4 regions of the Metabacillus sp. cB07 genome follow, and region 1 is predicted to be linked to each of the others. Evidence: riboswitches for the same ligand, from Rfam matches in the RefSeq annotation. Region 1 holds a riboswitch; each other region holds the start of a gene.
The links. A riboswitch is a leader RNA that binds a small molecule or an ion and turns the genes downstream of it on or off. The one in region 1 is predicted to bind S-adenosylmethionine.

Region 1 (7,653 bases):
TAAGATCCGTCACCCATAAGGTTTGTCGTATTCTCAGAAATTGTGTTTCCGTCGTTCATCAAGCCGAGAGCCCACTCGATACGGCCATCGCGACCTGCAGTTCCGCGGCGGTTTACATATGTTGTAACACCTTTATTCAAGTGATCAACAGCACCGTACGTTACTTTTGCGTTTGAGTTTGCGAAAACTTCTGTCACGATGTTGAAAATTGCTCCTTCAGTCTCCGTTACAGAAATATAGTTCTCAACATACGTTACTGAGCTGTTGTTATCTGCTACTACGATTACATGGTTGAAAAGAGTCGTAGCCGGATTCTCGTGAACATAAACAGCTTGAAGAGGTGCAGCAACTTCGACATTTTCAGGCACATATACGAACACTCCGCCGTTCATCAAAGCAGCGTTCAATGCTGTCAGGCGGTGCTCATCTACTTTAACGCCATCTGTCATGAAGTATTTTTGCACAAGCTCTGAATGCTCGCGTGCAGCTGTATGAATATCTGTAAAGATAACGCCCTGGTCTTTCAGCTCCTGTGACAGAGATGAATAGGCAGGTGTTGTATCAAGCTGGATGTACAGATTTTTGTTCTCTTCTTCAAGGTCGATAAGAGATTTTACTTCTTCATGCAGACTGTCAAGTGACGTAAGCTTTTCGCTTTTCACTGCATGAGTTTTAAACTCAGTGAAGTTCCATTTGTCAATCTTTGTTTTATCCGGCTTTGGCATAGAAAGGTCTTCAGCTTTTGCAAGAGCCTGTAAGCGCAGTTCTGTTAGCCATTCCGGTTCGCCAAGTTCTTTTGAAAAGCCGGCGACATAGTCATGGTTGAATGTTGTCTCTACTGTCATCTTAATCCCCCTAACGCTTACGCTTCTTGACCAACAGTTTCGTCTTCGATGCCAAGCTCTTGTTTAATCCAGTCATATCCTTCTGCTTCAAGGCGCTGAGAAAGCTCAGGACCGCCTGATTTTACAATTCGTCCCTGCATCATAACGTGCACATGATCAGGTGTGATGTAGTTAAGCAGGCGCTGATAGTGAGTGATGATCAGGCAGCCGAACTCTTCAGAACGCATTTGGTTGATACCTTTTGAAACGACTTTAAGAGCGTCGATATCAAGTCCTGAGTCAATTTCATCAAGAATGGCAATCTTAGGCTCGATCATCATTAATTGAAGAATTTCGTTGCGTTTTTTCTCACCGCCAGAAAAACCTTCGTTCAGGTAGCGCTGTGCCATATCAGGATCCATTTCAAGGAATTCCATGTTTGAATCCATTTTGCGGATGAATTTCATTAATGAAATTTCTTCGCCTTCTTCTTTGCGTGCATTAATAGAAGAACGAAGGAAGTCCGCATTTGTTACACCGCTGATTTCGCTTGGATACTGCATTGCAAGGAACAGACCTGCGCGTGCGCGCTCATCAACTTCCATCTCAAGCACGTCTTCACCGTCAAGAGTGATGCTGCCTTTTGTTACTTCGTACTTAGGGTGCCCCATAATTGCTGATGAAAGCGTAGATTTACCAGTACCATTCGGTCCCATGATTGCGTGGAACTCTCCGCCTTTTATTTCAAGGTTTACACCTTTCAAAATCTCTTTTCCGTCGATTTCCACATGTAAATCTTTAATCACTAATGTTGATCCTGCCATAACTGCTTATACCTCCAATAATCTATAAGATCTGAATTTAATCATTCTCAATTTATTCTCATTCTAATTTTATAACAAATGAAAAGTGAATACAACTTTTTCGGAGGCTGATCCAATTTGCCGCAACCTAAAAGGAACCAGCCTGCGGCTGATTCCTTTTATCCATAGTCTATCCATTCATTTTCCGGTCAAGTTCCGCAAACAGCTGTTTGCTTTTCTGATAGTCCTCTTCACGATTCTTTTCTACTTCCATACGCTTCTCATGGTTTCTGCTGTACACTGCGTACCCCATTTTGTGGGACTGCATAAGAGCCTTTTCCATTTCAGTCGTGTAATTCAAATCAAGCTTCTGCTGACTTGCGTAGATAATGAATCATCCTCTCAGGTTTTGTAAAAACGATACTACTATCGTAATACCCCTTGTAAAAAAGTTCAAACCTGCTGAGAAGGGATAAGAATGAGTGACATACATACAGAGCTCTTCACTGCTCGAAGCAGGCAGAATTTAAAAAGATGCTCTCGTTTCCTTCTGTTTGCTACTGTTTCAGCTGGTTGAGTTCTGTGATGCACTCCTCCTGAACAAGCGTAACAGACTGGCTCATGGCGGCTCCTCCGCCGAATGCAGCCGTCACCCCTACGGTTTCGAGAATTTCCTGTTCGCTCGCTCCCTGATCAAGGCAGCCCTTCGTATGATAAATGATACAGTATTCATCCTGGGAGTAAATACTGATTCCAAGGGCAATCAGCTGCTTTTCTTTTTGGGAGAGAGTCCCTTCTTTAAAGCATTCCTGTGTAAATTCATTATAAAGGTGAGCAAGTTCAGGCATTTTTTCTGTAAAAATGCCAAGGCCTTCTTTGTAGTCGTGCAAAGCTGCTTCGCTTGAGTTTCTCGGTTCAAAATGCTGCATACTGTTCAGCTCCATTCCTAAGATTCAACACCGTTAGTATGCAGAAAAGGGGTCCAGAGTATGCGGAAAAATAAAGGATGCAGCAGCAGCTTATTTGGTTTGGAGTGACTGTTTTCTTCTATATAATATTGATTGTTGTTTGAGGAGGAATTTTCTTTCTAATTTATTTTGCAGTGGTACCCGTTCCCTTTCGCTCCGGGAACTTGCTTTCCGCGGGGAGTGCCTGAAGCTTCCTCGCTGCGCTTGCGAGATCTTCAGTGCCCTCTTCATCCCGCAGGAGTCAAGTTCCCTCCGCTGCAGTGCACTGGAGTTTAGCGACGCCACAAACAGGAAGCATTCTCCGCTCGTCTTGACCCTTTAGCTCTCGTGAATCGTGACCCCGCCGAAAGTGTTCCAAACATGGGTTAGCAGCACTAACTCGGTGCGGGGACACGACGAAAGTGTTCTAATCATGAGTTAGCAGCACTAACTCGGTGCAGGGACACGACGAAAATGTTCTAATCATGAGTTAGCAGCACTAACTTGGTGCAGGGACACGACGAAAATGTTCTAATCATGAGTTAGCAGCACTAACTCGGTGCGGGGACACGACGAAAGTGTTCTAATCACCGCTTTTGATGGTTCTAAATTCTGCAATAAGTGCCATCAAATTATAATCTGCCTTAAGGGTCATATCTGTATGATCCTTTACCTCCCCCACCTAAGATGTGCCTTCACAAGAAAAAAACCCGAACTGATTCCAGTTCGGATTTTCCAAAGGCCGTGCAAATTATTTACCGTCTACAGGCACAACTGCACCTTCGTATTTTTCTTCGATGAACTTTTGAATTTCTTCTGAGTGAAGAACTTCTACAAGCGCTTTGATCTCTTCTTTGTTTTCGTCGCCTTTGCGGACAGTGATGATATTTACGTACGGTGAATCTGATCCTTCAAGGGCAATTGCATCTTTTTGAGGGTTTAGTCCTGCGCCGATTGCATAGTTCGTGTTGATCAGAACAGCATCGCCTTCGTCGTTGTTGTAAGCCTGAGGAAGGATGCTTGCTTCTACATCAGCTTTGAACTTCAGGTTCTTTTTGTTTTCATCGATGTCGTCGACAGTCGCAGTTGTTTTGTCGACTCCTTCTTTAATTGTGATCAGGCCTTCTTTTTCAAGGAGGGAAAGCATGCGTCCGTGATCAGCAACAGAGTTGCTCATAATGATTGTTCCGCCTTCAGGAATATCTTCAAGCGATTTATGTTTTTTAGAATATACACCGATCGGCTCGATGTGGATTCCGCCTGCATTCACAAAATCATAGTCCTTGTTTTCAGCCATTTGTGACTCAAGGTACGGGATATGCTGGAAGTAGTTTGCATCAATTTCTTCACTTGCAAGTGATTTGTTCGGCAGAATGTAATCCTGGAAAGGAACGATATCAAGCTCGATTCCCTTTTCTTCAAGTAAAGGCTGTGCTTCTTCTAAAATTTCAGCGTGAGGAACATTTGATGCTCCGATTTTCAGAGTCTTTGTTTCCTCTCCGCCACCGTCACCGCCGCCGCAGGCAGCAAGAGCGAAAGCAGATGTAGCAAAAACAGCACTTAATAGTAATTTTTTCATGGTGAATATCCTCCCTAACGTTTATCTAATTTTGATGTTATTAAATCTCCAATAAATTGGATTATGAAGACAATGACTAATATTAAAATAGTTGCAATCATCGTTACAGCATTATTGTTCCTCTGGAAGCCTTCCAAAAAGGCAAGATTTCCAAGGCCTCCTGCACCAACTACCCCAGCCATGGCTGTGTAGCCCACAAGAGCGATAGCCGTTACTGTAATGCCGGAGATTAAAGCAGGTGATGATTCAGGAATCAGGACCTTCCAGATAATCGTAGATGTTTTAGCACCCATTGATCTGGCCGCTTCAATGACTCCTTTATCAATTTCACGGAGTGCAATTTCAACCATTCGGGCATAAAACGGAGCAGCTCCGATGATTAATGCCGGCAGTGCCGCCTTTGCACCAAGGAACGTGTCAAGAATGGCCTTGGTAAAAGGAATCAGCAAAATGATCAGCAGGATAAACGGAATCGATCTAAAAATGTTTACAAATGCAGATATGATGACATTAACCGGCTTGTTTTCCCAAATACCGCCTCTGGATGTAAGGAAGAGCAGCAATCCGAGGATGATGCCCAGCACGAATGTCGCTGCCACGGAAAAGGCAGTCATGAACAAGGTTTCACTGGTTGCTTCCCAAACGTTTTCCCATCTCACGTTTTCAAACATTTGAAATCACCTCCGCCTCGACCTCTTGGCTGCGGATGTAGGCCATCGCTCTTTCAAGCTCAGCCTGTTCGCCGTCCATGTGGATAAACAGTGTACCGTAAGATCCGCTTTGAGTCTGCGAAATTTTCCCCTGAAGAATGTTCACCTGAATCGGATGGTTCCGGATCAGGTTCGTAATAAGGGGATTTTCAGTTGAGTCACCTACAAATGTCAGCTGAATAACCATGCCCTGCTTATATTTCTCAAGGATCAGCTCCATTGTTTCCTGCGTGTCGTCCGGCTCTGTAATTTGTTTCACAAAGCGCTTTGTGATGGCCTGCTGAGGCCTTCTGAATACGTCTAGCACTTCACCCTGCTCGACAATTTTTCCGCTTTCCATCACTGCCACACGGTGGCAGATTTTTCGGATAACATGCATTTCGTGGGTAATCAGAACAATCGTCAGTCCTAACCGTTCGTTAATGTCAACAAGCAGGTCAAGAATGGAATCGGTTGTCTGCGGGTCAAGTGCTGATGTTGCCTCGTCACATAGCAGGACTTTTGGATTGTTGGCAAGGGCTCTCGCAATTCCGACCCTCTGCTTTTGCCCTCCGCTCAGCTGGGAAGGATAGGAGTCTTCCCGGCCTTCGAGCCCGACAAGCTTGATCAGCTCTTCTACCCGTTTAGCCCGCTGCTCGCTTTTTATCCCGGCAATCTCAAGCGGAAACGCAATATTTTCACGGACAGTTCTTGACCAAAGCAAATTGAAATGCTGGAAAATCATGCTGATTTCCTGCCGCGCTTTTCTAAGATCGCTGCCGCTGATTTTATCGATGCCCTGGCCTGCCACCTGAATGGAGCCTTCCGTTGGTTTTTCAAGTCCGTTCAGCAGGCGGATAAGTGAACTTTTCCCGGCGCCGCTATAACCGATAATTCCGAAAATTTCACCTTTGTTTATGTCCAGATTGACGGAATCAACAGCCGTGACACGGCCATTCTTCGTCTGAAAGACTTTTCGCACGTCCTTTAGCGTAATCATGAATTCACCTTCTTCCAAAATTCCACTCACTAACATTTTGCTCTATATGGCATTGCTTCATGTTTTTTCTGAAAACAAAAATGCCTTTCTGCAGAAATGAGCAGAAAGGCATATGTGAAAAAACCTTTCTCTCATCTTTCAAAGCTGCAAGCTTTGAGTGAATTGGCACCTTTTCAACAATGTTGACGGTTGCCGGGCTTCATAGGGCACTTCCCTCCACCTCTCTGGATAAGAGACTAACATTTATTAAATTGACTGTATATTTAGTGAGTTTATAGTACGAGAGTGATTCTATCATGCAACAAAAGTACGTGTCAAGAACAAAAGCGCAAGCGCCTTGGTCAGATCCGATAGGCAGATAAGAATCCGGCGAAAAAGTCCGGGTTTGACTTTTTTGACGGATTTGTTCTGACAGAGGATTTAGGCGCTGGAGCTGGACGAGGATAACCTTGTCTTATCGTGCCGTCGATTCTGTCAGTGACCTTACGCCGACAGCCTTCTCAATTGCCTGCTCCAAGTCTTCGAGAAGGTCGTCTATATGTTCAATTCCAACAGAGAGCCTGATTAAATCCTCCGTTACGCCTGATTTTCTTAAGCCCTCAGCGTCAAGCTGCTGGTGTGTCGTGCTGGCAGGATGGATGATGAGGCTCTTTGCATCCCCTACATTCGCAACGTGTGACCACAGCTCTGCAGAGTTGATCACTTTAGCCCCTGCTTCGCGTCCGCCTTCAATGCCGAATACGACAACTGCGCCTGCTCCCTCAGGCAAGTATTTCTCAGCAAGAGCCTGGTCCGGATGCTTTGAATCTTCAGGATAAAGAACCCATTTCACTGCAGGATGTCCGTTCAGATAGTCTACAACCTTCCTCGTATTCGAGATATGCTCTTTCATTCTGACGTGCAGCGTTTCAAGACCGAGGTTAAATTGAAAAGCATTAAACGGGCTTAGAGCAGGCCCAAGATCCCTCAGCAGCTGCACCCTCGCTTTTACAATATAAGCTGCTTCCGGAAGGGCTTCCGCATAAACCAGGTTATGATAGCTTGGATCAGGTGTGGTGAAACCTGGGAATTTTCTGCTGTTCCAGTCGAATTTCCCTCCATCTACAATGATGCCGCCAAGCGTTGTGCCATTTCCAAGCAGCCACTTTGTCGCAGAATGAACAACGATATCAGCACCGTGTTCAAGGGGACGGCACAAATACGGCGTGGCGAATGTGTTATCTACAATCAGCGGAATGCCGGCCTCATGAGCAATTTTTGCAACAGCTTCGATATCAAGCACTTGAAGACTCGGGTTGCCGATTGTCTCGGCAAAAATGGCTTTCGTTTTTTCTGTGATCGCGCTTCTGAAATTTTCTGGGTTCTCCGGATTAACAAATGTGGTTTCAATGCCGTATTTTGGCAAAGTTGTCTGGAAAAGATTATAGGTCCCCCCGTAGAGACTGGACGCAGACACGATTTCATCGCCGGCACCGGCAATGTTCAGAATCGAAAGGGTGATGGCAGCCATACCGCTTGCTACTGCAAGACTTCCGACACCGCCTTCTAGTTCAGCAATGCGCTCCTCAAGGACGGAGGAAGTCGGATTATGTATACGAGTGTAAATGTACCCCTGTTCTTTTAATGCAAATAAGTTTGAAGCGTGCTCAGTGTCATTGAAAACGTATGCATTAGACTGGTAAATCGGAACAGATCTGGCACCTGTTCCAGGATCAGGCTTAAGCCCTCCATGAATGTTGACGGTCTCCAAACGGTACTTTTTTTGAGTCATGATCCATTTCTCCTCCCAAGTTTCAAAAAATAAAAAGCCC
Region 2 (7,653 bases), 1.6 Mb from region 1:
AAAATCGATCCGTTTGCCGCACAGCATTATGATGAATTTCTAAAAGAAATTACAAGATTGTACAAACTGTCTGAAACGCACTTTTTCCCAAAAATGTTTCAGTCGTTTGCAGACTACCTCTCACCTTCACTTGGAACCGCGCTTCTAAAAGTCCGTCCGCTCGAGTCCATGCATCACTTTTTCAGCCGATATTTTAAAAACCCTGAGCTGATAAAGGCGTTTGACCGGTATGCGACATACATCGGCTCCTCCCCGTATATCTCTCCTGCCACTTTTTCAATGATCGCTTATCTTGAGCTTGTCCAGGGCGTTTTTTACGCAGAAGGCGGGAATGTGAAAATTGCAGAAGGATTTAAAGCAGCCGCAGAAACACTCGGCGTGCGGTTTCATTTTGGGGCGAAGGTAAGCAGGCTCGAAGTGAAAAATAAGAAGGTATCATCTGTTCTGCTTGAAGACGGACAATCTTTTCAAGCGGATGAAGTCATCATGAATGCCGACCTGCTTCAGGCTTATCCTGAACTTGTTGACGAGCAGCACCGTCCGGGATTTAAAGCTTCAAAGCGCGACAGCTACCAGCCGTCCATCTCTGCATTTGTCATTTTGGCCGGCCTGAAAAAAAGACATGGGGAGCTCCTGCACCATAATGTCTATTTCTCCAAGGATTATAAAGAGGAATTTAGTGATCTGTTTTCTGAGCATCGCTACAGCAGCGAACCGACCATCTATATCAGCAATTCCTCGTATACGGACAAAAGCGTATCCCCGTCAGGAGATAATTTGTTCATCTTGGTCAATGCCCCCGCTCTTACAAGAGAGGGCGAGCTTGCTGCCGATGCAGAAGCCTACAAGGAACGGATTTATGGTATTCTGGAGGCAAAAGGACTCGAGATCAGGAGTCAACTAGCCTGTGAAAGGGTCATAACTCCCCTTGAAATCGCAGACACGTTTGGAGCATACCGCGGAGCTCTTTACGGTATTTCAGCCAACAGAAAAATGGATGCCTTTCTCCGCCCTTCCAATTTTTCAAAAGACATCCGCAACCTATCCTTCGTCGGCGGCAGCACCCATCCCGGAGGAGGTTCGCCCATGGTAACCCTGAGCGGATTGAACGTCGGAGAGGCTGTTGCTTCAAGGTACAGAAGCTAAAAAACTGTTTCCCTGAATACGGGAAACAGTTTTTTATTAGCTCGTCACCGCTTTATCATCTCACGTCCCGCAATAAGTCCTGTAAGGCTGATCGTCATTTGGAGGAAGCTTGCAGTATTCTTCCTGTTCCGGGGAGTACGCATAAGGATTTTCCAATACACGCAGCAGCCTCTCAGTCACACTGTAATCTCCATCTGCCGCGGCTGCAAGGGCCTCTTCTACCCGGTGATTACGGGCAATAACGGCAGGGTTGCTGTTTTTCATCAACTGCAGCGAATCCTCTTTTGATTGGTGCTGCCTTCCCAGCCTCTCTTGCCAAAGACGATTCCACTTTCCAAACTCCTCTGATTGAAACAGGGCAGAGTCCCCGTATGATCCAGTCGTTAGCGACCTGAACGAATTTGTGTAATCCGCACGATGCTTCTGCATCATCTTCAGCCATTTCTGAACGAGTGACTCGTCCTCTTCTTCCTGATGAAACAAGCCCAACTTGTCCCTCATTCCATTAAGCCAGTACTGCTTATACAAATCACTGTACCCTGAGAGGGCATCCTGCGCAATCTCAACCGCCTTTTCCTCATCCTCATGAAGCAGCGGCAAAAGCGATTCAGCCAGCCTTGCAAGATTCCAGCCGCCGATGTAAGGCTGGTTTCCGTATGCATAGCGGCCGTTTACATCTATGGAGCTAAACACGGTTTCAGGATTATATGCGTCCATGAAGGCACATGGTCCGTAATCGATGGTTTCTCCGCTGATTGTCATGTTGTCGGTGTTCATGACACCGTGAATGAATCCTGCAAGCTGCCATTTCGCAATAAGTTCAGCCTGCCGGTCAATCACTTTCTTTAAAAAAGACAGATAGGCGTGTTCATTTTCTTCAATCTCCGGATCATGCCGCTTGATTGCATAGTCGGCAAGGGCCTTCAAATCCTCTACGCCTCCCCAGTTAGCCGCATACTGGAAGGTGCCGACCCTAATGTGGCTAGAAGCGATCCGGGTAAGAACCGCACCAGGCAAAAACGATTCCCTGATGACAGGGTCTCCCGTTGTGACCACCGCAAGACTCCGTGTCGTCGGGATGCCAAGACCGTGCATGGCTTCACTGATGATGTACTCCCGAAGCATCGGACCAAGGGCAGCGCGGCCGTCACCTCCCCGGGAGAATTTCGTTCTGCCTCCACCCTTCAGCTGAATATCGATTCTTCTATCATCAGGCGTCAGGTGTTCTCCAATCAGGATCGCACGGCCGTCGCCAAGCATTGTAAAATGGCCGAATTGGTGACCTGCGTATGCTTGTGCAAGCGGCTCTGCACCATCAGGAATCCGGTTTCCTGCAAAAACGGCCGCATCCTTTTTTAATGTGTCAGCATTGAGCCCGAGAGAAGCAGCCAGTTTTTCATTAAATATCACAATTTCAGGAGAACTTGCCGGGGCCGGTTTCTGACTGGCAAAAAAGAGTGACGGAAGACGCATATAGCTGTTGTCAAAGTTCCATCCGCTGATTGAATTTTTCATCCTGTCTCCTTTTCTTTCTTTAGTTGGTTATCTTTTGTTATGACCCAATTATTTCAGAGGAAGCAGAAATACTCAAGGAAAGACGCAAAAAAACAGCCCAAAACGGACTGTTTTCATTCTCCTCTATTTATTTCCCTTCCATCCACTCAGGCTTTCCGAATCCTTTAAAATCTTTGTCTATCGCTTTCTCAAACTCGTCTGATTCAACAACGGCTCTAATATCTTCGGCGATTTCAGAATCTGCGTCTTTTGTGTTCATCACAACACGATTGCGGTGCACGTCATTCATATTCTCCAGAGTCACCGCATCCGCAAGGTCCATTTTAGCCGCAAGGGCAAAGTTCCCCGGCACGGCAGATAGGTCGGCATCTTCTACAGCTCTTGGAAGCTGCGCAGCTTCAATCGGAAGGAACTTCAGTTTTTTAGGATTCTCTGTCACATCTTTTTCAGATACTTGAAGCGGGCTGACCTCTTCATTTAACTGAATCAGTCCTGCGTCCTTCAGAATATGAAGCGCCCTGGCAGCATTCGTCGGATCGTTCGGAATAGCGACTGACGCGCCATCTTTGACTTCATCAATCTTCTTTACCTTGTCTGAGTACAATCCCATTGGAGCCGTCGGCACTGTGATAATTTCCGAAAGTTCCAGTTTGCTTTGCTCAGCAAATGTTTCCATGTAAATTTTGTGCTGAAACAGGTTGGCATCGAGTTCATCATTGCCCAGGGCATTATTGGGCTGAATATAATCGTTGAACTGAACAACCTCAACTTCATATCCCTTTTTTTCAAGACCGGGTTTAATAGCCAGTTCCACCATATCTGTGTAGGGACCGGCTGATGCGCCGATTTTAATTTCTTTTTTCTCTCCGTTTGTTTCTTCTGCGCCGCACGCAGACAGGATTCCCGCTCCTGCTACTAATAATGCCAACACCATTTTCTTCATGTCTTTTTCCCCCTAGATTGAATAAAAAAATTCCTCCTTCATTCAGAAAGAGGAATCGTATGTATGACGACTTATCTTTCAGAATGAAGGACATTCTGCAGGATTTAGCACCGTTCCATTTAAGGAGGTTGCCGGACGTCGCAGGGCCTGTTCCCTCAGTCACTCTTGATAAGCAAGCTATTAAATTGAATAACGTAATCTTATACTGCGTAATGGGTTCTGTCAATCATTATTTTAGAATAATCAAAATAGTGAGATTAACAGACTGCCAAAAAGCACCGTCCCGATGAAGACGGTGCAGCGCTGAGCTGTGTTCAAAATCAGATTTGCGAAAGAATCGCATGTTTTTCTTCACTTGACACAAAATTCCGCTCACCGAACACATTGTAGTCATTCAAGCGGATTTTATTAAGGATTGCACGGTAGAAGTGTCCGGCAGCTTTCACAGGTGCGCGGGAATGCAAAGGATATTCATGCATAGTCAGCATCGCTGTATCGTAATGCTTTTCCGCTTCTGCGGCAAGATGCTCCCACACTCTGATAAATTCAGGGGTTACCTTCTGCTGCTGCAGATCAAATTCGGTCATTTTATGTTTTGCCATTACCTCTTCAGGGACGTAAATGCGGCCGCGTTCGAGATCTTCTCCGATATCCCTGAGGATGTTCGTCAGCTGCATGCCGAGTCCAAGAGCGATAGCCCCTTCGCGAAGAACGTTTGTCTTCTTCGGAGCAAGCACCGGCAAAAGCATGAGGCCGACTGTGCTTGCAACGTGATACGAATAATCAAGCACTTCTTCCATAGACTGATAGCGGATTTTGACAAGATCCATTCCCTGGCCTTTAATCATGTCCCGGAAGGCTTCCACATCCATATCGTAATTGGTGAATGTATCGTGCAGGGCCACCCACATGAAATTATCTTTAGAGTAATCCCCTCTTAGAAAAGAGTCGAATTCAGCCGTGAATTCCATTAACTCTTCACTTGGCCTCTCTCCCTCGTCTACGATGTCATCGACGATTCTGCAGAAGGCGTATACAGCCCACACTGCTTTTCTTTTTTTAGGAGGCAGAAGCGAAAAAGCTTTATAGAAAGTTTTAGAATGATGCCGGATGACTTCTTCACATTGCTGATAGGCCTGTTTTAAATCAACCACTCAGACTCACTCCTTCCCTCTCTTTGTTTTGATGATCGGATAAGATGGCAGAAACCATCAGCTTCGCCCCCTGCATAACGATCGGGATCCCGCCTCCGGGGTGGATCGAAGCTCCTGCTGCATAAACGTTTGTGAGCTTGGATGGTTTAACCTGCGGTCTGAACACGCCGGATTGGAACAAAGTCGGAGCGATGCCGAAGCTTCCTCCCTGAAAGAGTCCTTCCATTTCTTTGTCATCCGGTGTTCTGACTTTTTTCCACTGGATTGACTTTCTGAGACCGGGAAATCCTCTTTCTTCAAGCTGATCAATAACCTTTTCAACAAAACCTTCCTGTTCCCACCAGTTGATCGAGCTGCCTGATGGCACCGGCACAAGTGCGTATAAAACGCCGTGTCCCTCGGGTGCAAGTGAGGAATCGATTACAGAAGGATGAAATGCGTAGATGGAAGGATCTGACGGAACTTCTTTCGTTTCAAAGATTTCTTTCATATGCTGCTGAAAATTCGAGCCCATAAAAAACTGATGCACAGGTGAATCCGTGTAGACTTTGTCCAGTCCGAAGTAAAGCAGAACACAGCTGGATGACGCCGTATAGTTTCTTGCAGGCATTGACTCCTTTGGAATCATCTTTGATGCGCCTGGAAAGTCTCCGTTTAAAACAAAGGCATCCGCCTTGACTTCTTCTCCGTTTACAATCAGAGCTGCTGCTTGCTCTCCCTTTGTTACTACTCTTTCAACAATAGCATTTTTCATCACCTTTACGCCAGAATTTAGAAGGGCGTTTTCAAGAACCGTAACTAGGGATGCATAGCCGCCTTTCAGATAATAAATGCCGTGCTTATGCTCGCTGAATGAAATGAGCGAATAAAGGGCCGGTGAATCAAGCGGATTGCCTCCGATATAAAGTGTCTGCAGGGAATAGGCCTGCCGGATTCTCTCATCCTGAAAATAGGCTTTTAACGAGTTGTTTACAGATTTATAAGCTTTCAGGTGCACGAGCGTTTTCAGGTTGTTGCGCGTCCAGAACGTTCGCTTATCGTGAAAGGATTTCTCGAGAAACTGGTCCTTACCAAGGTTGAAGCGGATTTCCATGTCTTTCATGAACTGAACGAAGCCCTCTTCATTTCCCGGAAAGTTCTCCTTTATCTCCTGGATCTGCCGTTCAATGGAATTATATTTCGTGTACGAAGACCCGTCTTTAAAGTGCAGTTTATAAAGCGGATTGATATTGATTAATTCGTACTGATCACGGCTAATTCCTGCTTCATTCAAAATGGATGTGAGCATTTCCGGCAAAAGAACAATTGTCGGGCCCTCATCAATCCTGTACCCCTGCTCTTCTGTAAAGGCAAGCCTTCCTCCAAGTCTGTCTCTCTTTTCAAACAAACTGACCTCATATCCTTTTTTCCTGAGCATCAGAGCTGAAATAAGCCCGCCAATGCCGCCGCCCGCTATTGCAATTTTCATAGTGCATTCCCCAATTTCTTTTCAGATTTGATTGGTACAGCATGACTGGTTTCGTTCAATATGGCATTGGTCGTGATCCTTGCTGATTCTAGGATGGTTGGAAGCCCGCTGCCCGGATGAGTTCCTCCTCCGACAAGCCAGCAGTTGTTCAGCTCTTCAAATTTGTTATGGGGTCTGAGCACCATCATCTGTGTCAGCTGATGGCCTAAATTAAAGGTTGCTCCTTTATAGACAAGAATGTCTTCTTCCCAGTTCTTCGGCGTAATGATTTTTTCCGTTTCAATATGATTTCTCAAGTTTTTAAACTGCGTTTTCCGTTCAATTGTCTCAAACACCAGTTCCCGGAACTCTTCCTGATGCTGTTCCCAGTCAATATTGCTGAAGTTGTTTGGTACCGGGGCAAGTATGTAAAGCGCAGACTTGCCTTCAGGCGCCAGAGTATCATCTGTTGCAGCCGCATTCTGAATATAGATGGACGGATCCCCTGACAGCTTGAGGGTTTTCGTGATTTCCTCTACGTTTCTCTTATAATCTTCAGAAAAAACGATTGTATGGTGAGGCAGATCATATTTTTTATCGAGACCGAGGTAGATCATGAAGGTTGAACAGGAGTATTTTTTCTTCTCCAGTTTTTCTTTTGAGAATTTCTTTAATGTACCCGGTTCAACGAGATTTGACATAACGTGGGCGAAATCGCCGTTGATGACGACTTCATCAGCAGCTGCTGTCGTTCCGTCTTCAAGAATGACGCCTTTCACATCCTTGCCTTGGAGCAGCAGTTTTTTCACTCCTTTTCCGAGGTGGATCGTGCCCCCATGCTCTTTAAGCACTGCTGCCATTGCTTTTGACAGCTGGTTTACTCCGCCTCTTGGGTGAAAAATTCCGTATTCATGTTCCATAAAAGAAAGGATTGAAAATGCTCCGGGACATTCCCATGGGGACATGCCAAGATATTTAGACTGAAACGTAAACGCATATTTGACTCTTTCGTCTTTAAAATAGCCTGATAAAACATCATACAGCGATTTCGTAACAGTCAGCTGCGGAAGAGCCTTAATGACCTTCCAGCTCAAGTAATGACTGAAGCGGTCCATTTTGCTTTGCAGAATCGGAGTCAATGCCGCCATTTTCCTGCGCGTATCGTTCATGAACCTGTTATAGCCGTTGCCGTCCCCCGGCGAAAACTCTTCTAATCTCTCGACCATTTTTTCCGGATTTTTTGTCATTTTTAAGGACTGATCGTCAAAAATCAGTTCGTACATTTCTTCAAGTTCAATCATGTCCATATAATCATGAAGGTTTCTCCCGGCTGAAGCAAAAATCTCTTCAGCAATATGGATCATGCTCAAAAAGGTCGGCCCCATATCAAACGTGAAGCCGTCCAGTTCAATGGAAGCATTGCGCCCCCCGACATATGGCTGTTTTTC
Region 3 (7,653 bases), 1.7 Mb from region 1:
TCATTGTTTCTCCCTTCTTACGAAACGACTTCTTTTTTTAGTCCGCTGATCAATACTTCAATCACTTCAGGCCTGCTGAATGTGCTTGGCGGCACTTCGCCGTTTCTCAGCATCTGTCTGACCTTTGTGCCTGAGAGAATGACGTGATCTGCGCTGTCATGAGGGCACGTTTTCGTTGTAGCCATACTTTCGCATTTGCTGCAGTAGAAGCTGTGGTCGAATTTCATCGGCTTAATGCCAAGCTCCGCTTCTTCAAATTGGTCAAATATCTTCTGAGCATCATATGTGCCGTAATAATCACCGACGCCTGCATGATCTCTTCCGACAATAAAATGAGTGCATCCATAATTTTTGCGGACAAGCGCGTGGAAAATCGCTTCTCTTGGTCCTGCATATCTCATCGCAGCAGGGAAAACGCCAAGCTCCACTCGTTCTTCCGGATAGTAGTTTTTAAGCAATACTTCATAGCTCTCCATGCGGATTTCTGCTGAAATATCATCAGATTTCGTTTCGCCGACAAGAGGATTCAGAAACAATCCGTCAACTGTTTTAAGGGCAGCTTTCTGGATGTATTCATGTGCTCTGTGCACAGGATTTCTTGTCTGGAAGCCGACTACGGTTTTCCAATCTTTGCTTTTAAAAATCGCTCTTGTTTCTGATGGATCAAACGTATATTCTTTAAACGGCTTATCGGGACGCTTGATCAGAGTGATTTTGCCTCCTGCATAGATGTCTTCTCTTTCATGCAGTTTTTTCACTCCGGGATGGGCGAGATCCGCTGTTCCGTAAACATTGATCGCTTCATTCGTTTTATCCGGCTCATAGAGATCTTCGATTTCAATCAGCCCATACACTTCGCCGCCATACTGAAGCTTTGCTTTTTCTCCTGTCTTCAGCGACGCTGCTGTTTCTCTTGAAACCGGAAGCGTGATCGGAATGCTCCAGACCGTGCCGTCTGCAAGTCTCATGCTGCTGACTACACTTTCATAATCCTCTTGTGTTAAAAAACCCGTAAGCGGGCTGTAGGCTCCGATTCCGATCAATTCCAGATCGCTGAGAGCCATTGCATCGATTTCGATCACCTGATCGATTTCATGTGCAGTGACTTCAGGATTGTATACATCAACTAATACTCCACCATGCGGATGTAAACTCATTTATTTTTCCTCCTAAACTGACCTTTTTAATTGGTTTTAACGTTAAATGCCTCCGCCTTCTTCATGCACGGCACGCTTTTCATCCTTTATCGCCTTCATCAGGCTCAGTGCACCTAGGGTTGCCAGCATGACACTCAGAAGAACGATAAGGGAGTACATATCCTTTTCCAAAAACAGTTTGACAAGCATATACGATATGGCAAGTGAAAACAGCGGTGAAACAATCCAGATTCGGATGATTTTCTTCACAATGTGCTTTTGAAGAATCTCGCTTCCGCTTTTCGCCATTCCAAGTCCGATAATAGCTGATGAGGTCACCTGAGTCAGAGGGACGGGAAGTCCGAAAATGGAACTGGCAATCACAAGTCCTGCTCCTGTACCGGAAATCAGAATGCCTTCAGGCTTTGAATACCGGGTAATTTTCTTACCGTTTGTTTCAAGCACTTTTTTGCCGAGAAAAATCGCTCCAAGAGCAACAAATGCTCCTCCGAGCAGGGTCCCGTCCGGCACCGAAATCAGGCCGGCCCCGACAAGCGGCCCCACTGCGTTTGCCACATTGTTCATTCCAGCTGAGAAAGCCTCGAAAAATCCGGCCAGTATCAGGATGCCTGTAAGGAGCGGACGGTCTTTAAAGAACGGTTTATGCTGCACTTTATAAAGCCCTTTGCCGAACAGCCAGGCAATTCCGAAAGCTGCGACAGGAACAATCACCCAGAACATCATGATAATCATCAGTGATTTAATAAATAGGATCTGATAGGCAATTCCCACTCCCACAACGGCTCCAACCGTCACCTCGCTTGTTGAAAGCGGGATTCCCAGCAGGTTTGCAAGAAACAGCGAGCTTGTCGCAGACAAAATAATGATCAGAACAACTTTCACATCAATGATATCCTGCGGAATAATTCCGGCACTTATTGTCTTAACAACCTCTCCCCCGCCAAGATACGCGCCTGCAAAAACACCGATGGCGCATATAAATAGGGCATGCCGGGCTTTCGGAACTGCACCGGAACCGTAAGCTACTCCCATGGAAGCAGCGGCCCCGCTCGCTCCAATATTCATGGCGAAAAAGAGACTGATGGCAAGCGCACCCAGTTCAAGCACGGCAATCCCTCCTTATCCATGCAGGCCGCATTCTGTTTTGCCCTGGCCGCTCCATCTGCCTGAGCGCAGATCATCTGCACTGAACGCAGGCTGCGTGCAGTGGAAACAGCCGATGCTAGGATATCCCTGATCATGGAGCGGATTATAAGGGAGGTCATTTTTATGAACATAGCGCCAGACATCTTTCCACGTCCAGTGAATGAGAGGACAGACTTTTACCGACTGAAACTTGTCGTCTTTATTGATAAATTGCACATGTTTCCTTGTTTCAGACTGCTCTCTCCGAAGCCCTGAAATCCACGCTTCTGACTGAGAGAGTGTTTCATTCAGCGGCTGAAGCTTTCTGATTGCACAGCATTGATTCGGATTTGTTTCCCACAGCTTATCTCCATGCTGTTCAGCTTGTTCTGCAAGGGTAAGGGCAGGTTTTTTCATCGTGATTCGGAGCTTGGGATACTTTTCTTTTACACGTTCAATGGTTTCATATGTTTCCTTGAAATGAACATCTGTATCAAGAAACACAATCGACGCATCCGGTTTTACTTTTGAAATCAGGTCAATGAGAACCATGCCCTCAATGCCAAAGCTGCAGGCATAGACAATCTCTTCGCCGTAATGGCCGTAAGCCCACTTCAGCACATTCAATGCGCCGCTGTACCCGTCGTCTGTTTCAAAAGTCTGTTCTTGCTCATGCCATGTTTTGTATGTCAGCATGCTGATCTTCTCCTCACTTTTCAGGTCCCGCACAAAAAGCTTTTACCATCAGGACAGGAGCCCGCTTTTGTCAAAACGCCTCCGGTTTGTCCGGTCAGCATCCTCATTTCATTCTGATTTTTTCATTTTTCTCAAGCTGAATCACTTTTCCGTCCTGAACGATCAATGTCACAGAACCATAGCTCATTGTGTTCAGCATTTCCTTAAGCCTGTCGATGACCGCGTCAAGTTGTTGATCAGTACCCACAGTGGTCCCCCGTTTCTTACCCATTAAAAAAAGCCTTCCGGTTTGAAAGACTGTTCAGGCATCAACCTTATCTTCCAAAATGGGTTTCATTTTGCTGGATGTAGCACCTTGCACGCATGCAGGTTGCCGGGCTTCACCGGGCCAGTTCCCTCCGCCTCTCTGGATAAGTTTATTATATTTTTCTAAATTTTATCACAATTGAAGACTATGTCAATCATAGTTTTTCTATCGGAATTAAAAAACATCTCTTTTTTTAGAACTAATTATAAAAAAGTGCTAGATTAACAGGGTTTGAATAAGGTGTACTAAAGTTCGTCCGGGAGGTGGGAGTTATTTTTCATTTATTAAGTGCAGCTGTCTTTTTTTATGCTTTAGGCGGATTTTCATTAGCTTATGCGGCAATGGAGATTGATGACCCAGCCATTTTTGAAAAAATGAAAGAGGAACGAGGAGTGATGAAGTGTTTCGGGGTGATCGGTTTTGCGGGATTTAAACTCAGCGGGAAATGGCTGCCTGCACCCTGGCAGAAAAAAGGATTCAGAATTGGCTTTTTGCTGATCAGCACACTGGCTTTTTCCGGCAGCATGCTGATATGGAAATAAAAAAGGCATCAGCTCTTCCTGATGCCTTTTCTCTTTATACGTTCAGCCATTCTTCTGAAGAGGGATTTTCACGCCATTTCTTCAGCTTGGCTAAGTCTTCTTTTTGAATGGAGCCTTTTTTCAGAGCTGTTTCAATCAGAGATGAATAGTCCGTCAGTGATACGGAATGAATGCCTTCTTCCTCAAGCATCTCTGTCCCTTTTTGCAGTTCATATGTGAAAATGGATACAGCGCCGATCACTTCGCATCCGGCTTCTCTCAGAGCTTTAACGGCCGTGATGACGCTTCCTCCGGTTGAAATCAAATCCTCCACTACTACCACTTTCTGTCCTTCCCGGATCTTTCCTTCAATCTGATTGCCCTTTCCGTGACCCTTTGGCTTGCTTCTCACATAGGACATCGGCAGATTCAGAAGATCACTTACCCATGCAGCATGAGGAATTCCTGCAGTAGCCGTGCCTGCTATCATTTCAGCTTGGGGATAATGCTCTCTGATCAGAGCGGACAGACCTTCTGCAATGTTTTTTCTTACTTCCGGATAAGAAAGCGTGAGGCGGTTATCACAGTAGATCGGTGATTTGAGCCCGCTTGACCAGGTAAACGGATCATTCGGGCTAAGGAATACAGCTTCGATTGTCAGCAGTTGTTCGGCAATTTGATGGTTCATACAGGCAGTCCCTCCCAGGCGTTTTTCATTTCAGTATAGGCGGCAAGCGGATCCGGTGCTTTGGTGATGCTCCGTCCGACCACAATTCCGGTTGACCCAAGCTCTCTCGCTTTTTCAGGAGTTGCCACCCTGACCTGGTCATTTACTGCATCTCCGCTCATGCGTATGCCGGGTGTTACGGTCATAAACGAGGCTGGAAGCTCGCTGTAGATGCGGGGCACCTCCAGAGAAGAGCAGACAATACCGTCAAGGCCGCTTTTCGCCGCAAGCTTAGCGTAGCTTAGCACCGTATCATCAAGGCTTTTGCTGATCAGCAATTCGTTCTTCAGCATCTCTTGCGATGTGCTTGTCAGCTGAGTGACAGCAATGCAGGCGGGACGCTTGGACCCTGCAGGTGTTCCGGCCTCAAGACCTTCCATTGCAGATTCCATCATGGCACTGCCGCCGGCAGCATGCACATTGACAAGATTGACTCCGAGTCCGGCAAGACCCCTCATCGCTTTTTTCACTGTTTCCGGAATATCATGGAGCTTAAGATCAAGGAAAATCTCATGTCCGTCTGATTTCAGCTGATCTATGATTGCAGGACCTTCCCGGTAAAAGAGCTCCATGCCTACTTTTACATACAGCTTCTGTCCGGACATCTTTTTTAGGAATTCTCCTGTTTCCGAAGCATCCTTAAAATCAAGCGCGATAATCAGCGGTCTCTCGTTCATGCTTATAGCTCCTTCCGATGCATTCTGTAATGTGGTCAAACCCGTACTTTTTAAGTACATGAGGCAGTTCTTCAATGATTTCAGGGCAGACAAACGGATTCACAAAGTTGGCTGTTCCTACGGCTACGGCGCTTGCTCCAGCGTACATGAATTCAAGAACGTCCTCTGCTGTCTGAACACCGCCCATGCCGATAATCGGAATAGATACAGCCTGGCTGACTTCATGAATCATGCGGATGGCTACCGGTTTGATCGCTGGGCCGGATAAGCCGCCTGTGCGGTTTGCAAGAACCGGCTTTCCTGTTTTCAAATCCAGCCTCATTCCGATTAGCGTGTTGATCATCGTTAATCCATCTGCTCCAGCCGCTTCGATGGCTTTGGCAATTTCAGTGATATTGCTGACGTTCGGTGACAGCTTGACATAAACAGGCACCTCTGACACAGCTTTTACTGCGCGCGTAAGGGAAGCTGCCATCTCAGGGTTTGTACCGAATGCAATTCCTCCGGTTTTAACATTCGGACAGGAAATGTTCAGTTCAAGCGCGTGGACATTTTTCGCCTTGCTGATTTCTCTTGCAACTTCGACATAATCTTCCTCTGCTGAGCCCGCCACATTTGCAAGAACCGGCACATCGAATGACTCAAGCCAGGGAAGCTCATTTTCAAGGATTCCATTTTGTCCCGGGTTTTGCAGGCCAATTGCATTGAGCATGCCCGCTTCTGTTTCAGCCACCCTCGGCGTAGGATTTCCAAACCGCGGTTCGGCTGTTGCTGCTTTGATCATGATGGCTCCAAGTTTGTTCAGGTCATAAAGGCCGGCGAATTCTTTACCGAATCCAAAGCAGCCTGATGCCGGCATAATCGGATTTTTGAGTGAAAGTCCCGGAAGTTCAACATTCAGCATGACAGCACAACCTCTCCTGCTTTAAATACCGGCCCGTCGGTGCACACTTTTTTATAAGATGTGCCATTCGGGTCATCTGCTGTATGGCACACACATGCAAAGCATGCACCGATTCCGCAGCCCATTCTTTCTTCAAGAGAGAGAAAAACAGGCTTGTCAGGAAAAAGATTTTGGAGGTTTGCAAGCATGGGGGTCGGACCGCATGCGAAAAGAGCGTCAAAATCGATGCTGCGCTCTTTGATGCAGTCTGTGACGAACCCTTTCGTCCCGTATGAACCATCTGCCGTCGCAATATAGGTTTCTCCGAGTTTCTTAAACTCACTTTCATAGAAAACCTGATTCGCAGACTGGAAACCGAGTACGTGGCGGACGTTAACACCCTTTGCAAGCAGACGCCTTGAAAGCTCGTATAAAGGAGGGACTCCGATGCCGCCTCCGACAAGAAGCGCTGTATCTCCCTGATCCAGGCTTTCCGGATCAAATCCGTTTCCAAGCGGGCCGAGCACATCGACCAGTTCTCCTTCTTTCCTTGCAGAAAGGAGCTTCGTGCCCGCTCCCTCTGCCCGGTAGATCATCGTGAATTCCCGCTTTTCTTTCTCTATTTTTGCAATGCTGATCGGTCTTCTTAAAAGAGGAGATGCTGCACTTGAAACTTTGATATGAACGAACTGGCCGGGCTGGTTCATCTCATCGACCAGACTCCCTTTTAATGTAAGTTCATAAATTCCCTCAGCAATTTCTCTCTGTCCGGCAATGATCATCCATTCTTTTCGGATCAAGCGTACGTCACCTCTTTGCTGATAACTCGTTTTGGCATTTGTTCTGTTGAGAAGGTCATTGACTCTAAAACTCTTAAAATCGCTTTTGCTGTGTCAAGGGATGTGAGACACGGGATGCCGTTTTCAACCGACTCGCGTCTGATTCTGAAGCCATCGCGCTGCGGCTGTTTCCCTTTTGTCAGTGTATTGATGACGAACTGAGCTTCGCCCGTGCGGATAATATCCAGCATAGTAGGAGACTCACTGCCGATTTTGCCGACGATTCTCGCTTCTACCCCGTTCTCATGCAGGTAGCCGGCTGTTCCGCTTGTTGCCATGATCTGATAGCCGATTGCACTGAAGCGGCGGGCTACCTCCAGACCTTCTTCTTTATCTTTGTCCGCGATTGTCAGAAGGACCTGTCCGTAGTTCTGCACTTTCATTCCTGATGCGATTAGGCCTTTATAAAGAGCTTTTTCAAGAGTTGTATCTTTTCCCATCACTTCGCCTGTCGATTTCATTTCAGGGCCGAGCGTAATATCCACTCTGCGCAGCTTTTCAAAAGAGAAGACCGGCACTTTGACATAGACGCCCTCGCTTTCAGGCTGAATGCCCGTTTCATACCCAAGCTCCGGCAATGATTTGCCGAGTATCACCTTCGTTGCAAGATTTGCCATCGGCACGCCTGTTATTTTGCTTAAGAAAGGAACCGTGCGGCTTGATCTTGGATTCACTTCGATGACAAATACTTCATCTTTATAGATGACAAACTGAATGTTCA
Region 4 (7,653 bases), 1.6 Mb from region 1:
GGGGTTTACAAAGACGACGAATGGTTCGAGGGGGAACTTAATGGTCTTATCCTGGAGAAGCCGCGTGAGCAAGGCTTCGCTTCTTTTGAGCTGAAGCAAAGGGTTTTTCATTTCTTTTTTGGCCGGGGTGGACCATCTTTCTCCTTCTGCGAAGTAATCACCTTCCGAGTTCTTTACATTGAACACGTACGTTTTATCATGCTTGATAAACAGGGAATCAATTTGTACGAAAGATCCGCCGATTTCAAAGAGCAGATCGCTTAACACTATGCCATCCCCTCCATTCTCCTTAAGCCACTGTTCAAAATACTTTTCTCCCTGGAACCCTTTTTCAAGCTGCCGCAAGCAGATGAGAGCTTCTTCATCCAAAACGGATCTGGCGTTCAAACTCCGGTAAATAAGCAATTCCCTGTTTTCCTTTAAGTCCTTCAACTAATAAACATCCCCTTTCATTTTTCAAGTATCATCATAAGACAATTTCATTTTTTCAAATCCATCATAAAACAATTCCCCTCCTCCCGGCAAAAGCCCAAAATCAAATTTTGCCCATAAAAAAACAGCAAACGCATATGCGCTTACTGTTGTTCTTTTTTAAAATAGGTCCAGCCGTCTTCCTGATAAACCTTGCCTGCTTTCATGAGTGAGCCGAGCGCACGCTTGAATGCACCTTTGCTCATGTTGAAGCGTTCTTTGATGTCATCCGGGTCGCTCTTGTCAAAGAAGGGCATGGCTCCTCCTCTTTCTTCCATGTAATCGCAGATCACTTGTGCATCTTCATCCAATGCCTCATGTTTGAACGGAAGGAGAGAAACGTTAAGGGTGCCATCTTCTTTCACATCAACAACTCGTCCTATTACAAGTTCGCCAAGACGCGGCTCTCTTTTGCGCTGGGAGGAGTGGATGAATCCTTTGTAGCCTTCTTCAGTTATGATGAAAGTTCCTGCAATGATGATTCGGTAGACTCTTCCTGTAACGGCCTGATTGTTCCGGACTCCTTCAGCCGGGACGATGTTTTCCTGCATGACATCTTCCGTTGCAAGCTTTGTGAAAAATCTTCCGTTTTTCGTCACTTTCAGGGAACAGTAGAGTTTGTCGCCTTCTTTTGGCCATACACTGACGTAAGCCGGGAGAATATCGTTGTCGACAAGTGCATCTTTTGAAAGGCCAATGTCGACGAATGCCCCCATGTCTTCCCTGACACTGACTACTTCCACCCATCCGAACCGGTCTTCTGATATCGTCGGCTTTTTCATCGTTGCCGCTAGGCGGTCTTCATGGTCAACAATCAGATACACTTCAACCTCGTCCAATTCTTCAATCGGTTCAGTGATTTCCGTTTTGTGAAGCAGCACTCGGTCTTCTCCATCTGTTAAATAATATCCGTAATCTACTTTTTCATCTATTTTAAGCGTCATAAACGTTCCGGGATTCATTTGTTCGTTCCTTCCTTTGCAGCTGAACTGCCGTTAGTTGTTATATCATGTACATTCTACTATAATCTAAGGATAATACAAACTTTTGGGAGGATTCTTATGGCCAAGGACAGTTCGTTTGATATTGTGTCGAAGGTGGATATGCCTGAGGTAACAAATGCCATCACGATGACGATGAAAGAGATCGGTACACGCTATGATTTTAAAGGAAGCAAAAGCAGCATTACGCTTGAAAAAGAGGAGCTTGTTTTAGTTTCTGATGATGAGTTTAAAATGGATCAGCTGAAGGATGTTTTCATTTCAAAACTGATCAAGCGCAACGTGGCGACGCGCAATATTGACTATGGAAAAATTGAAGGCGCATCAGGCGGGACCATCCGCCAGCGTGCAAAGCTTGTCCAGGGTATTGATAAGGACAATGCGAAAAAGATTAACGCGATCATAAAAAATGCAGGACTTAAAGTGAAAACACAGGTTCAGGATGATCAAGTCCGTGTTACCGGCAAAAGCAAAGACGACCTGCAGCAGGTGATTGCAGCTGTCCGCGGTGCGGATCTGCCGATCGATGTTCAGTTCATTAATTTCAGATAAACGCTTGGACCCAGCAGTTTTTCCTGCTGGGTCTTTTTTTATCCGGACTGGGATAAGAATTCCTCATCAATTCAGAAAACTTTTACTTTTCGCACTTGAATCTCCCGAAAAAAACATGTAAATTAGATATAATATCATTTAGCCAATTTCATATTTTTGATTCTTATCTAGAGAAGCTGAGGGACTGGCCCGTCGAAGCTTCAGCAACCTGGCGCAATCCAAGGTGCTAATTCCAGCGATGCATCCATCGGACGATAAGAAGAAGCCGCGCATACTCAAAAGTCTTCTTCTTGGAAGGCTTTTTTCTTTTTTCCATTATCAGCTGTATTTTAGGAGGTTTATAGCTTTGGCACTTTTAACTGACTTGCAGACAAAAATTCTGATCGGGGACGGAGCAATGGGCACCTTGCTTTATTCCCACGGTGTGGACCGGTGTTTTGAAGAACTGAACCTGTCAAAACCGGATGACATTCTGAATGTTCATAAGGCGTATCTTGATGCCGGCGCTGATGTCATTCAGACAAATACGTACGGGGCCAATTATATCAAGCTGTCCAGATACGGGCTTGAAGATGAGGTGCGCGCCATTAACCGCAAGGCTGTGCAAATTGCAAAGCAAGCTGCGGAAGGCACCTCAGCTTATGTTCTCGGCACAATCGGCGGGGTCCGTGCTTTTAAAAAGGGGGCTTATTCGCCAGAAGACCTGCGGCGAAATTTCAGGGAGCAGCTTTATCTTCTGCTGAACGAAGAACCGGACGGCCTCCTGCTTGAAACGTATTATGATCTTGAAGAAATGAAGACGGTTCTCGAGATTGCAAGAAAAGAAACTGACTTGCCGATCATAACGAACATTTCCCTCCATGAAATCGGCGTTCTCCAGGACGGCACTCCTCTTTCTGACGGTCTGTCCCAGCTTGAGGAACTCGGGGCGAATGTTGTCGGGCTGAACTGCAGGCTTGGGCCGTATCATATGCTCTCATCTCTGGAGGAAGTTCCTCTTCCAGAAAAGGCCTTCCTGTCCGTTTATCCAAACAGCAGCCTCCCGACCATTGAGGAAGGCAGACTTGTTTACGGATCCGGTGAAAAATACTTCGCTGAAAGCGCACTTGCTTTTAGAAACCAGGGTGCGAGATTAATAGGAGGCTGCTGCGGAACGACTCCTGATCATATCAGGGCAATGGCTTCTGCTCTTAAAGGACTGCCTCCGGTGACTGAAAAGAAGGTGAAAGCAAGGAAAGAAGAAATCTCTATTGCCTCAGCTGCAGAGAGAAAGTATCCTCCGCTGCAGGATATTGTCAAAGAAAAACGCTCCATCATTGTAGAGCTTGACCCGCCGAAGAAGCTCGGGATTGATAAATTTTTGAAAGGAGCAAAGGCCCTGCAGGAGGCTGGAATCGATGCCTTAACACTTGCGGATAATTCCCTTGCTTCACCAAGAATCAGCAATGCAGCCATGGGATCCATTGTCCAGCAGACTCACGGGATTCGCTCACTGATTCATATCACCTGCAGAGACCGCAACTTAATCGGACTGCAGTCACATTTAATGGGGCTCCACACTCTTGGCTTAACAGATGTTTTAGCCATAACAGGAGATCCGTCCAAAATCGGGGATTTCCCGGGGGCAACTTCTGTTTATGACCTTTCTTCCTTTGATTTGATCAGTCTGATTAAGCAATTTAATGACGGGCTTTCTTACTCAGGAAAACCGCTTGGCGAAAAGACGAACTTCTCTGTAGCCGCCGCCTTTAACCCAAATGTAAAGTATCTTGATAAAGCCGTTAAAAGGCTCGAGAAAAAAATCGCGTGCGGGGCTGATTATTTTATCTCCCAGCCGATCTATTCCGAAAAACAGCTGATTGATGTCTATGAAGAAACAAAACACTTAACTGTACCCGTCTATATCGGCATTATGCCGCTCACAAGCAGCCGGAATGCTGAATTTATTCATAATGAGATACCTGGCATCACCCTCTCTGACAGCATCCGTGAAAAAATGGCCAATGCCGGAGATGATAAGGAAAAATCCTATCAGGAGGGTCTGGCCATTGCCAAAAACCTGATTGATGCTGCGTTTGATCTGTTCAACGGCATTTACTTGATCACACCGTTTTTGAATTATGAACTGACAGTGGAACTAACGAATTATATCCATAAAAAAGAGTCTGAGGCCACCGAAAGGAAGATTACGCATGTCTGATATAAGAAAACAGCTTGAGAAAAAAATCCTCGTTCTTGACGGGGCGATGGGCACCATGATTCAGGACGCCAATCTTTCTGCAGATGACTTCGGCGGAGAACCTTATGAAGGGTGCAACGAATATTTGACTATAACTGCACCTGAGGTCATTCAATCGATCCATGAAGCTTATCTTGAGGCAAAAGCAGATATTATTGAGACAAATACGTTCGGGGCTACGAAAATCGTCCTGGATGAATACGATCTTGGACACCTTGCCTTTGAACTGAATAAAAAAGCGGCTGAAATTGCGAAAAGAGCAGCTGAAAAATACTCAACACCCGAATGGCCCCGCTTTGTAGCAGGTTCAATGGGACCGACAACAAAAACGCTCTCTGTTACGGGAGGAGCCACATTTGACGAACTGATTGAGAACTATGAAGAACAGACACTGGGACTGCTTGCAGGCGGAGCCGATCTGCTTCTCCTTGAAACGAGCCAGGACCTGCTGAATGTAAAAGCCGGCTTTTTAGGCATCAAGCGTGCGTTTGAGAAGACCGGAAAAGAAATTCCCCTTATGGTATCAGGCACGATTGAGCCAATGGGCACGACTCTTGCCGGCCAGGACATTGAAGCTTTCTTTATTTCTCTTGAACATATGCAGCCTCTTTCTGTCGGCCTGAACTGTGCGACAGGACCTGAGTTTATGACAGACCATATCAGGACGCTGTCTGGAATGGCTCATACAGCCGTCAGCTGTTACCCGAATGCCGGCCTTCCTGATGAGGAAGGAAAATACCATGAATCACCGCGTTCGCTTGCGCAGAAAGTGAAAGGTTTTGCAGAACAGGGCTGGCTCAATATTGTCGGCGGCTGCTGCGGAACCACACCTGCACATATCACGGCTATCGCAGATGCTGTCGGCGCACTGAATCCGCGCACCGTCCCGGAACGTGATCCGGCACATACCGTTTCCGGTATTGATCCGCTTATTTATGACGACTCCATGAGACCCCTGTTTGTCGGGGAACGGACCAATGTCATTGGATCAAGGAAGTTCAAGCGCCTGATTGCCGAGGGGAAATTTGAAGAAGCATCTGAAATTGCAAGAGCACAGGTTAAAAACGGAGCACATGTCATTGATATTTGTCTTGCAGACCCTGACCGCGACGAACTTGAAGATATGGAAGCATTCATAAAAGAAGTGACCAAAAAAGTAAAGGCGCCGCTTGTCATCGATTCAACCGATGAAGCTGTCATTGAAAAAGCACTATCTTATTCCCAGGGAAAAGTCATCATCAACTCGATTAACCTGGAAGACGGCGAAGAGCGCTTTGACGCTGTTGTTCCGCTGATTCATAAATACGGTGCCGCTGTTGTTGTGGGAACTATAGACGAAAAAGGCATGGCTCTTACAGCTGAAGAGAAGCTTGATATTGCGGTCCGTTCATTTGACCTGCTTACTGGAAAGCACGGCCTGAGTCCGTCAGATATTATTTTTGATCCCCTCGTTTTCCCTGTCGGCACAGGAGACGAGCAGTACATTGGTTCTGCTGAAGAAACGATTAAGGGCATCCGCCTGATCAAAGAGCGCCTTCCGCAATGTCTGACCATGCTTGGCGTCAGCAACGTATCCTTCGGCCTGCCGCCTGTAGGACGCGAAGTGCTGAATGCCGTCTATCTGTATCACTGTACACAGGCGGGTCTCGACTATGCGATTGTCAACACGGAAAAGCTTGAGCGTTTTGCTTCCATTCCGAAAAAAGAAGTTAAAATGGCGGAGACTCTTCTTTTTAACACAAATGACGAAACACTGGCCGCTTTTACAAATCATTACCGGGGAAAGAAAAAGACAGCCAAAAAACCTGTACAGTCCCTCCCGCTTGAGCAGCGTCTCGCCCAATATGTTGTAGAGGGCACAAAAGAAGGACTGATTTCAGACCTTGAAATCGCCCTTAAGGAATATGATGCACCTCTTGATATCATTAACGGTCCGCTCATGGCTGGAATGGCTGAAGTCGGAGAGCTGTTCAATACAAACCAGCTGATCGTCGCCGAAGTTCTTCAAAGTGCAGAAGTGATGAAAGCTTCCGTCTCCTTTTTAGAGCAGTATATGGAGAAAAAGGATGACAGCGGAAAAGGAAAAATCCTGCTTGCAACGGTTAAAGGCGATGTGCATGATATCGGGAAAAACCTTGTGGATATTATCCTGAGCAACAACGGCTACAAAGTAGTGGATCTCGGAATTAAAGTGACCCCGCAGGATTTAATTACAGCTGTCAGAAAAGAGAAACCGGATATTGTCGGACTTTCAGGCCTGCTTGTGAAGTCAGCCCAGCAAATGGTTCTGACCGCACAGGATCTGCGTGAAGCTGACATTTCTGTTCCGATCCTGGTCGGCGGCGCTGCCCTTTCCAGAAAGTTTGCAGACGGAAAGATTGCTCCGCAATACAGCGGACCGGTGGTGTATGCCAAGGATGCGATGGACGGCCTTTCACTTGCAAACCGAATCCGAGTCGACCCGGCCCAGTTTAAAAAGAAAGAAGTGCGGTCTGAACAGTTTTCTGAAAAGAAACCGACTGCCGCAGTGACAGAACTGCTTGAAAAAAGAGCAGAGCTTGCACCGTCCCCTGTTTTTGTACCTGAGGACTGCAGACGCCATATCATCAAAGATTTCAATCTTCAGCACCTAATCCCTTATGTCAACATGCAGATGCTGATTGGCCACCACCTCGGCCTCAAGGGTAAAGTAAAGGAAATGCTGAAAAACAATGATCCAAAGGCCGTAGCCCTTAAAGAAACCATTGATGAGCTCCTGAAGCAGGGAGAAGCGGAAAAATGGTTTGAACCTGCTGCGGTTTATCAGTTCTTTCCTGCTGTATCAGAGGGAAATTCGCTGCACATTCTGGATCCTGCAACAGAAGAAAAGCTGCAGACCTTTGACTTTCCAAGACAGTCAAAACTGCCGCACCGCTGCATTTCTGACTACGTTCGACCTGAAAGCGGCACAAGAGACTATGTATCCTTCTTTGCTGTTACGGCAGGAAAGAAAGTCAGAGAGATTGCAAACCGATTTAAGGAACAGGGCGACTATTTGAAAAGCCATGTTGTTCAGGCACTCGCCCTTGAGCTTGCTGAAGGTCTTGCCGAGCGGACGCACCAGCTGATCCGTGATCAGTGGGGCTTCCCTGATCCACCGGATTTCACAATGGATCAGCGCTTTTCAGCCAAGTATCAGGGCCAGCGTTTTTCATTCGGCTATCCGGCCTGCCCAAACCTTGATGACCAGGCCAAATTATTTGATCTGATACGTCCTGAAGACATTGGAGTGAATCTGACAGAAGGCTTCATGATGGAACCTGAAGCATCTGTTACAGCCATAGTCGTTGCCCATCCTGAAGCACGTTATTTCAACGTTTTGAACTGAGACTTCTGTCTCAGTTTTTTTTT

Region 2: it holds a riboswitch for S-adenosylmethionine, as region 1 does, so the genes downstream of both, JOJ89_RS04685 (MetQ/NlpA family ABC transporter substrate-binding protein) here and JOJ89_RS17975 (methionine ABC transporter ATP-binding protein) in region 1, are expected to answer to the same signal.
Region 3: it holds a riboswitch for S-adenosylmethionine, as region 1 does, so the genes downstream of both, JOJ89_RS09095 (YezD family protein) here and JOJ89_RS17975 (methionine ABC transporter ATP-binding protein) in region 1, are expected to answer to the same signal.
Region 4: it holds a riboswitch for S-adenosylmethionine, as region 1 does, so the genes downstream of both, JOJ89_RS04800 (bifunctional homocysteine S-methyltransferase/methylenetetrahydrofolate reductase) here and JOJ89_RS17975 (methionine ABC transporter ATP-binding protein) in region 1, are expected to answer to the same signal.

What each region holds. Positions count from the first base shown of each region.
Region 1 is NZ_CP069296.1:3,499,583-3,507,235, forward strand. Features, by position in the region: gene sufD (Fe-S cluster assembly protein SufD) at 1-845, opposite strand, end outside; gene sufC (Fe-S cluster assembly ATPase SufC) at 863-1,648, opposite strand; gene JOJ89_RS17955 (YuzK family famiily protein) at 1,818-1,988, opposite strand; gene JOJ89_RS17960 (carboxymuconolactone decarboxylase family protein) at 2,185-2,556, opposite strand; gene JOJ89_RS17965 (MetQ/NlpA family ABC transporter substrate-binding protein) at 3,326-4,153, opposite strand; gene JOJ89_RS17970 (methionine ABC transporter permease) at 4,168-4,824, opposite strand; gene JOJ89_RS17975 (methionine ABC transporter ATP-binding protein) at 4,817-5,842, opposite strand; SAM riboswitch class I at 5,971-6,077, opposite strand; gene JOJ89_RS17980 (O-acetylhomoserine aminocarboxypropyltransferase/cysteine synthase family protein) at 6,297-7,613, opposite strand.
Region 2 is NZ_CP069296.1:925,878-933,530, reverse strand. Features, by position in the region: gene JOJ89_RS04695 (phytoene desaturase family protein) at 1-1,146, shown strand, start outside; gene JOJ89_RS04690 (protein adenylyltransferase SelO) at 1,207-2,661, opposite strand; gene JOJ89_RS04685 (MetQ/NlpA family ABC transporter substrate-binding protein) at 2,789-3,604, opposite strand; SAM riboswitch class I at 3,673-3,779, opposite strand; gene JOJ89_RS04680 (phytoene/squalene synthase family protein) at 3,925-4,758, opposite strand; gene JOJ89_RS04675 (phytoene desaturase family protein) at 4,751-6,226, opposite strand; gene JOJ89_RS04670 (phytoene desaturase family protein) at 6,223-7,653, opposite strand, start outside.
Region 3 is NZ_CP069296.1:1,810,792-1,818,444, reverse strand. Features, by position in the region: gene cysC (adenylyl-sulfate kinase) at 1-1, opposite strand, end outside; gene sat (sulfate adenylyltransferase) at 18-1,157, opposite strand; gene JOJ89_RS09105 (sulfate permease) at 1,200-2,222, opposite strand; gene JOJ89_RS09100 (phosphoadenylyl-sulfate reductase) at 2,277-2,978, opposite strand; gene JOJ89_RS09095 (YezD family protein) at 3,082-3,225, opposite strand; SAM riboswitch class I at 3,290-3,395, opposite strand; gene JOJ89_RS09090 (hypothetical protein) at 3,549-3,827, shown strand; gene pyrE (orotate phosphoribosyltransferase) at 3,862-4,494, opposite strand; gene pyrF (orotidine-5'-phosphate decarboxylase) at 4,491-5,210, opposite strand; gene JOJ89_RS09075 (dihydroorotate dehydrogenase) at 5,179-6,114, opposite strand; gene JOJ89_RS09070 (dihydroorotate dehydrogenase electron transfer subunit) at 6,108-6,893, opposite strand; gene carB (carbamoyl-phosphate synthase large subunit) at 6,890-7,653, opposite strand, start outside.
Region 4 is NZ_CP069296.1:960,073-967,725, reverse strand. Features, by position in the region: gene JOJ89_RS04815 (nuclease-related domain-containing protein) at 1-432, opposite strand, end outside; gene JOJ89_RS04810 (CvfB family protein) at 576-1,433, opposite strand; gene JOJ89_RS04805 (YajQ family cyclic di-GMP-binding protein) at 1,533-2,024, shown strand; SAM riboswitch class I at 2,185-2,285, shown strand; gene JOJ89_RS04800 (bifunctional homocysteine S-methyltransferase/methylenetetrahydrofolate reductase) at 2,371-4,224, shown strand; gene metH (methionine synthase) at 4,217-7,630, shown strand.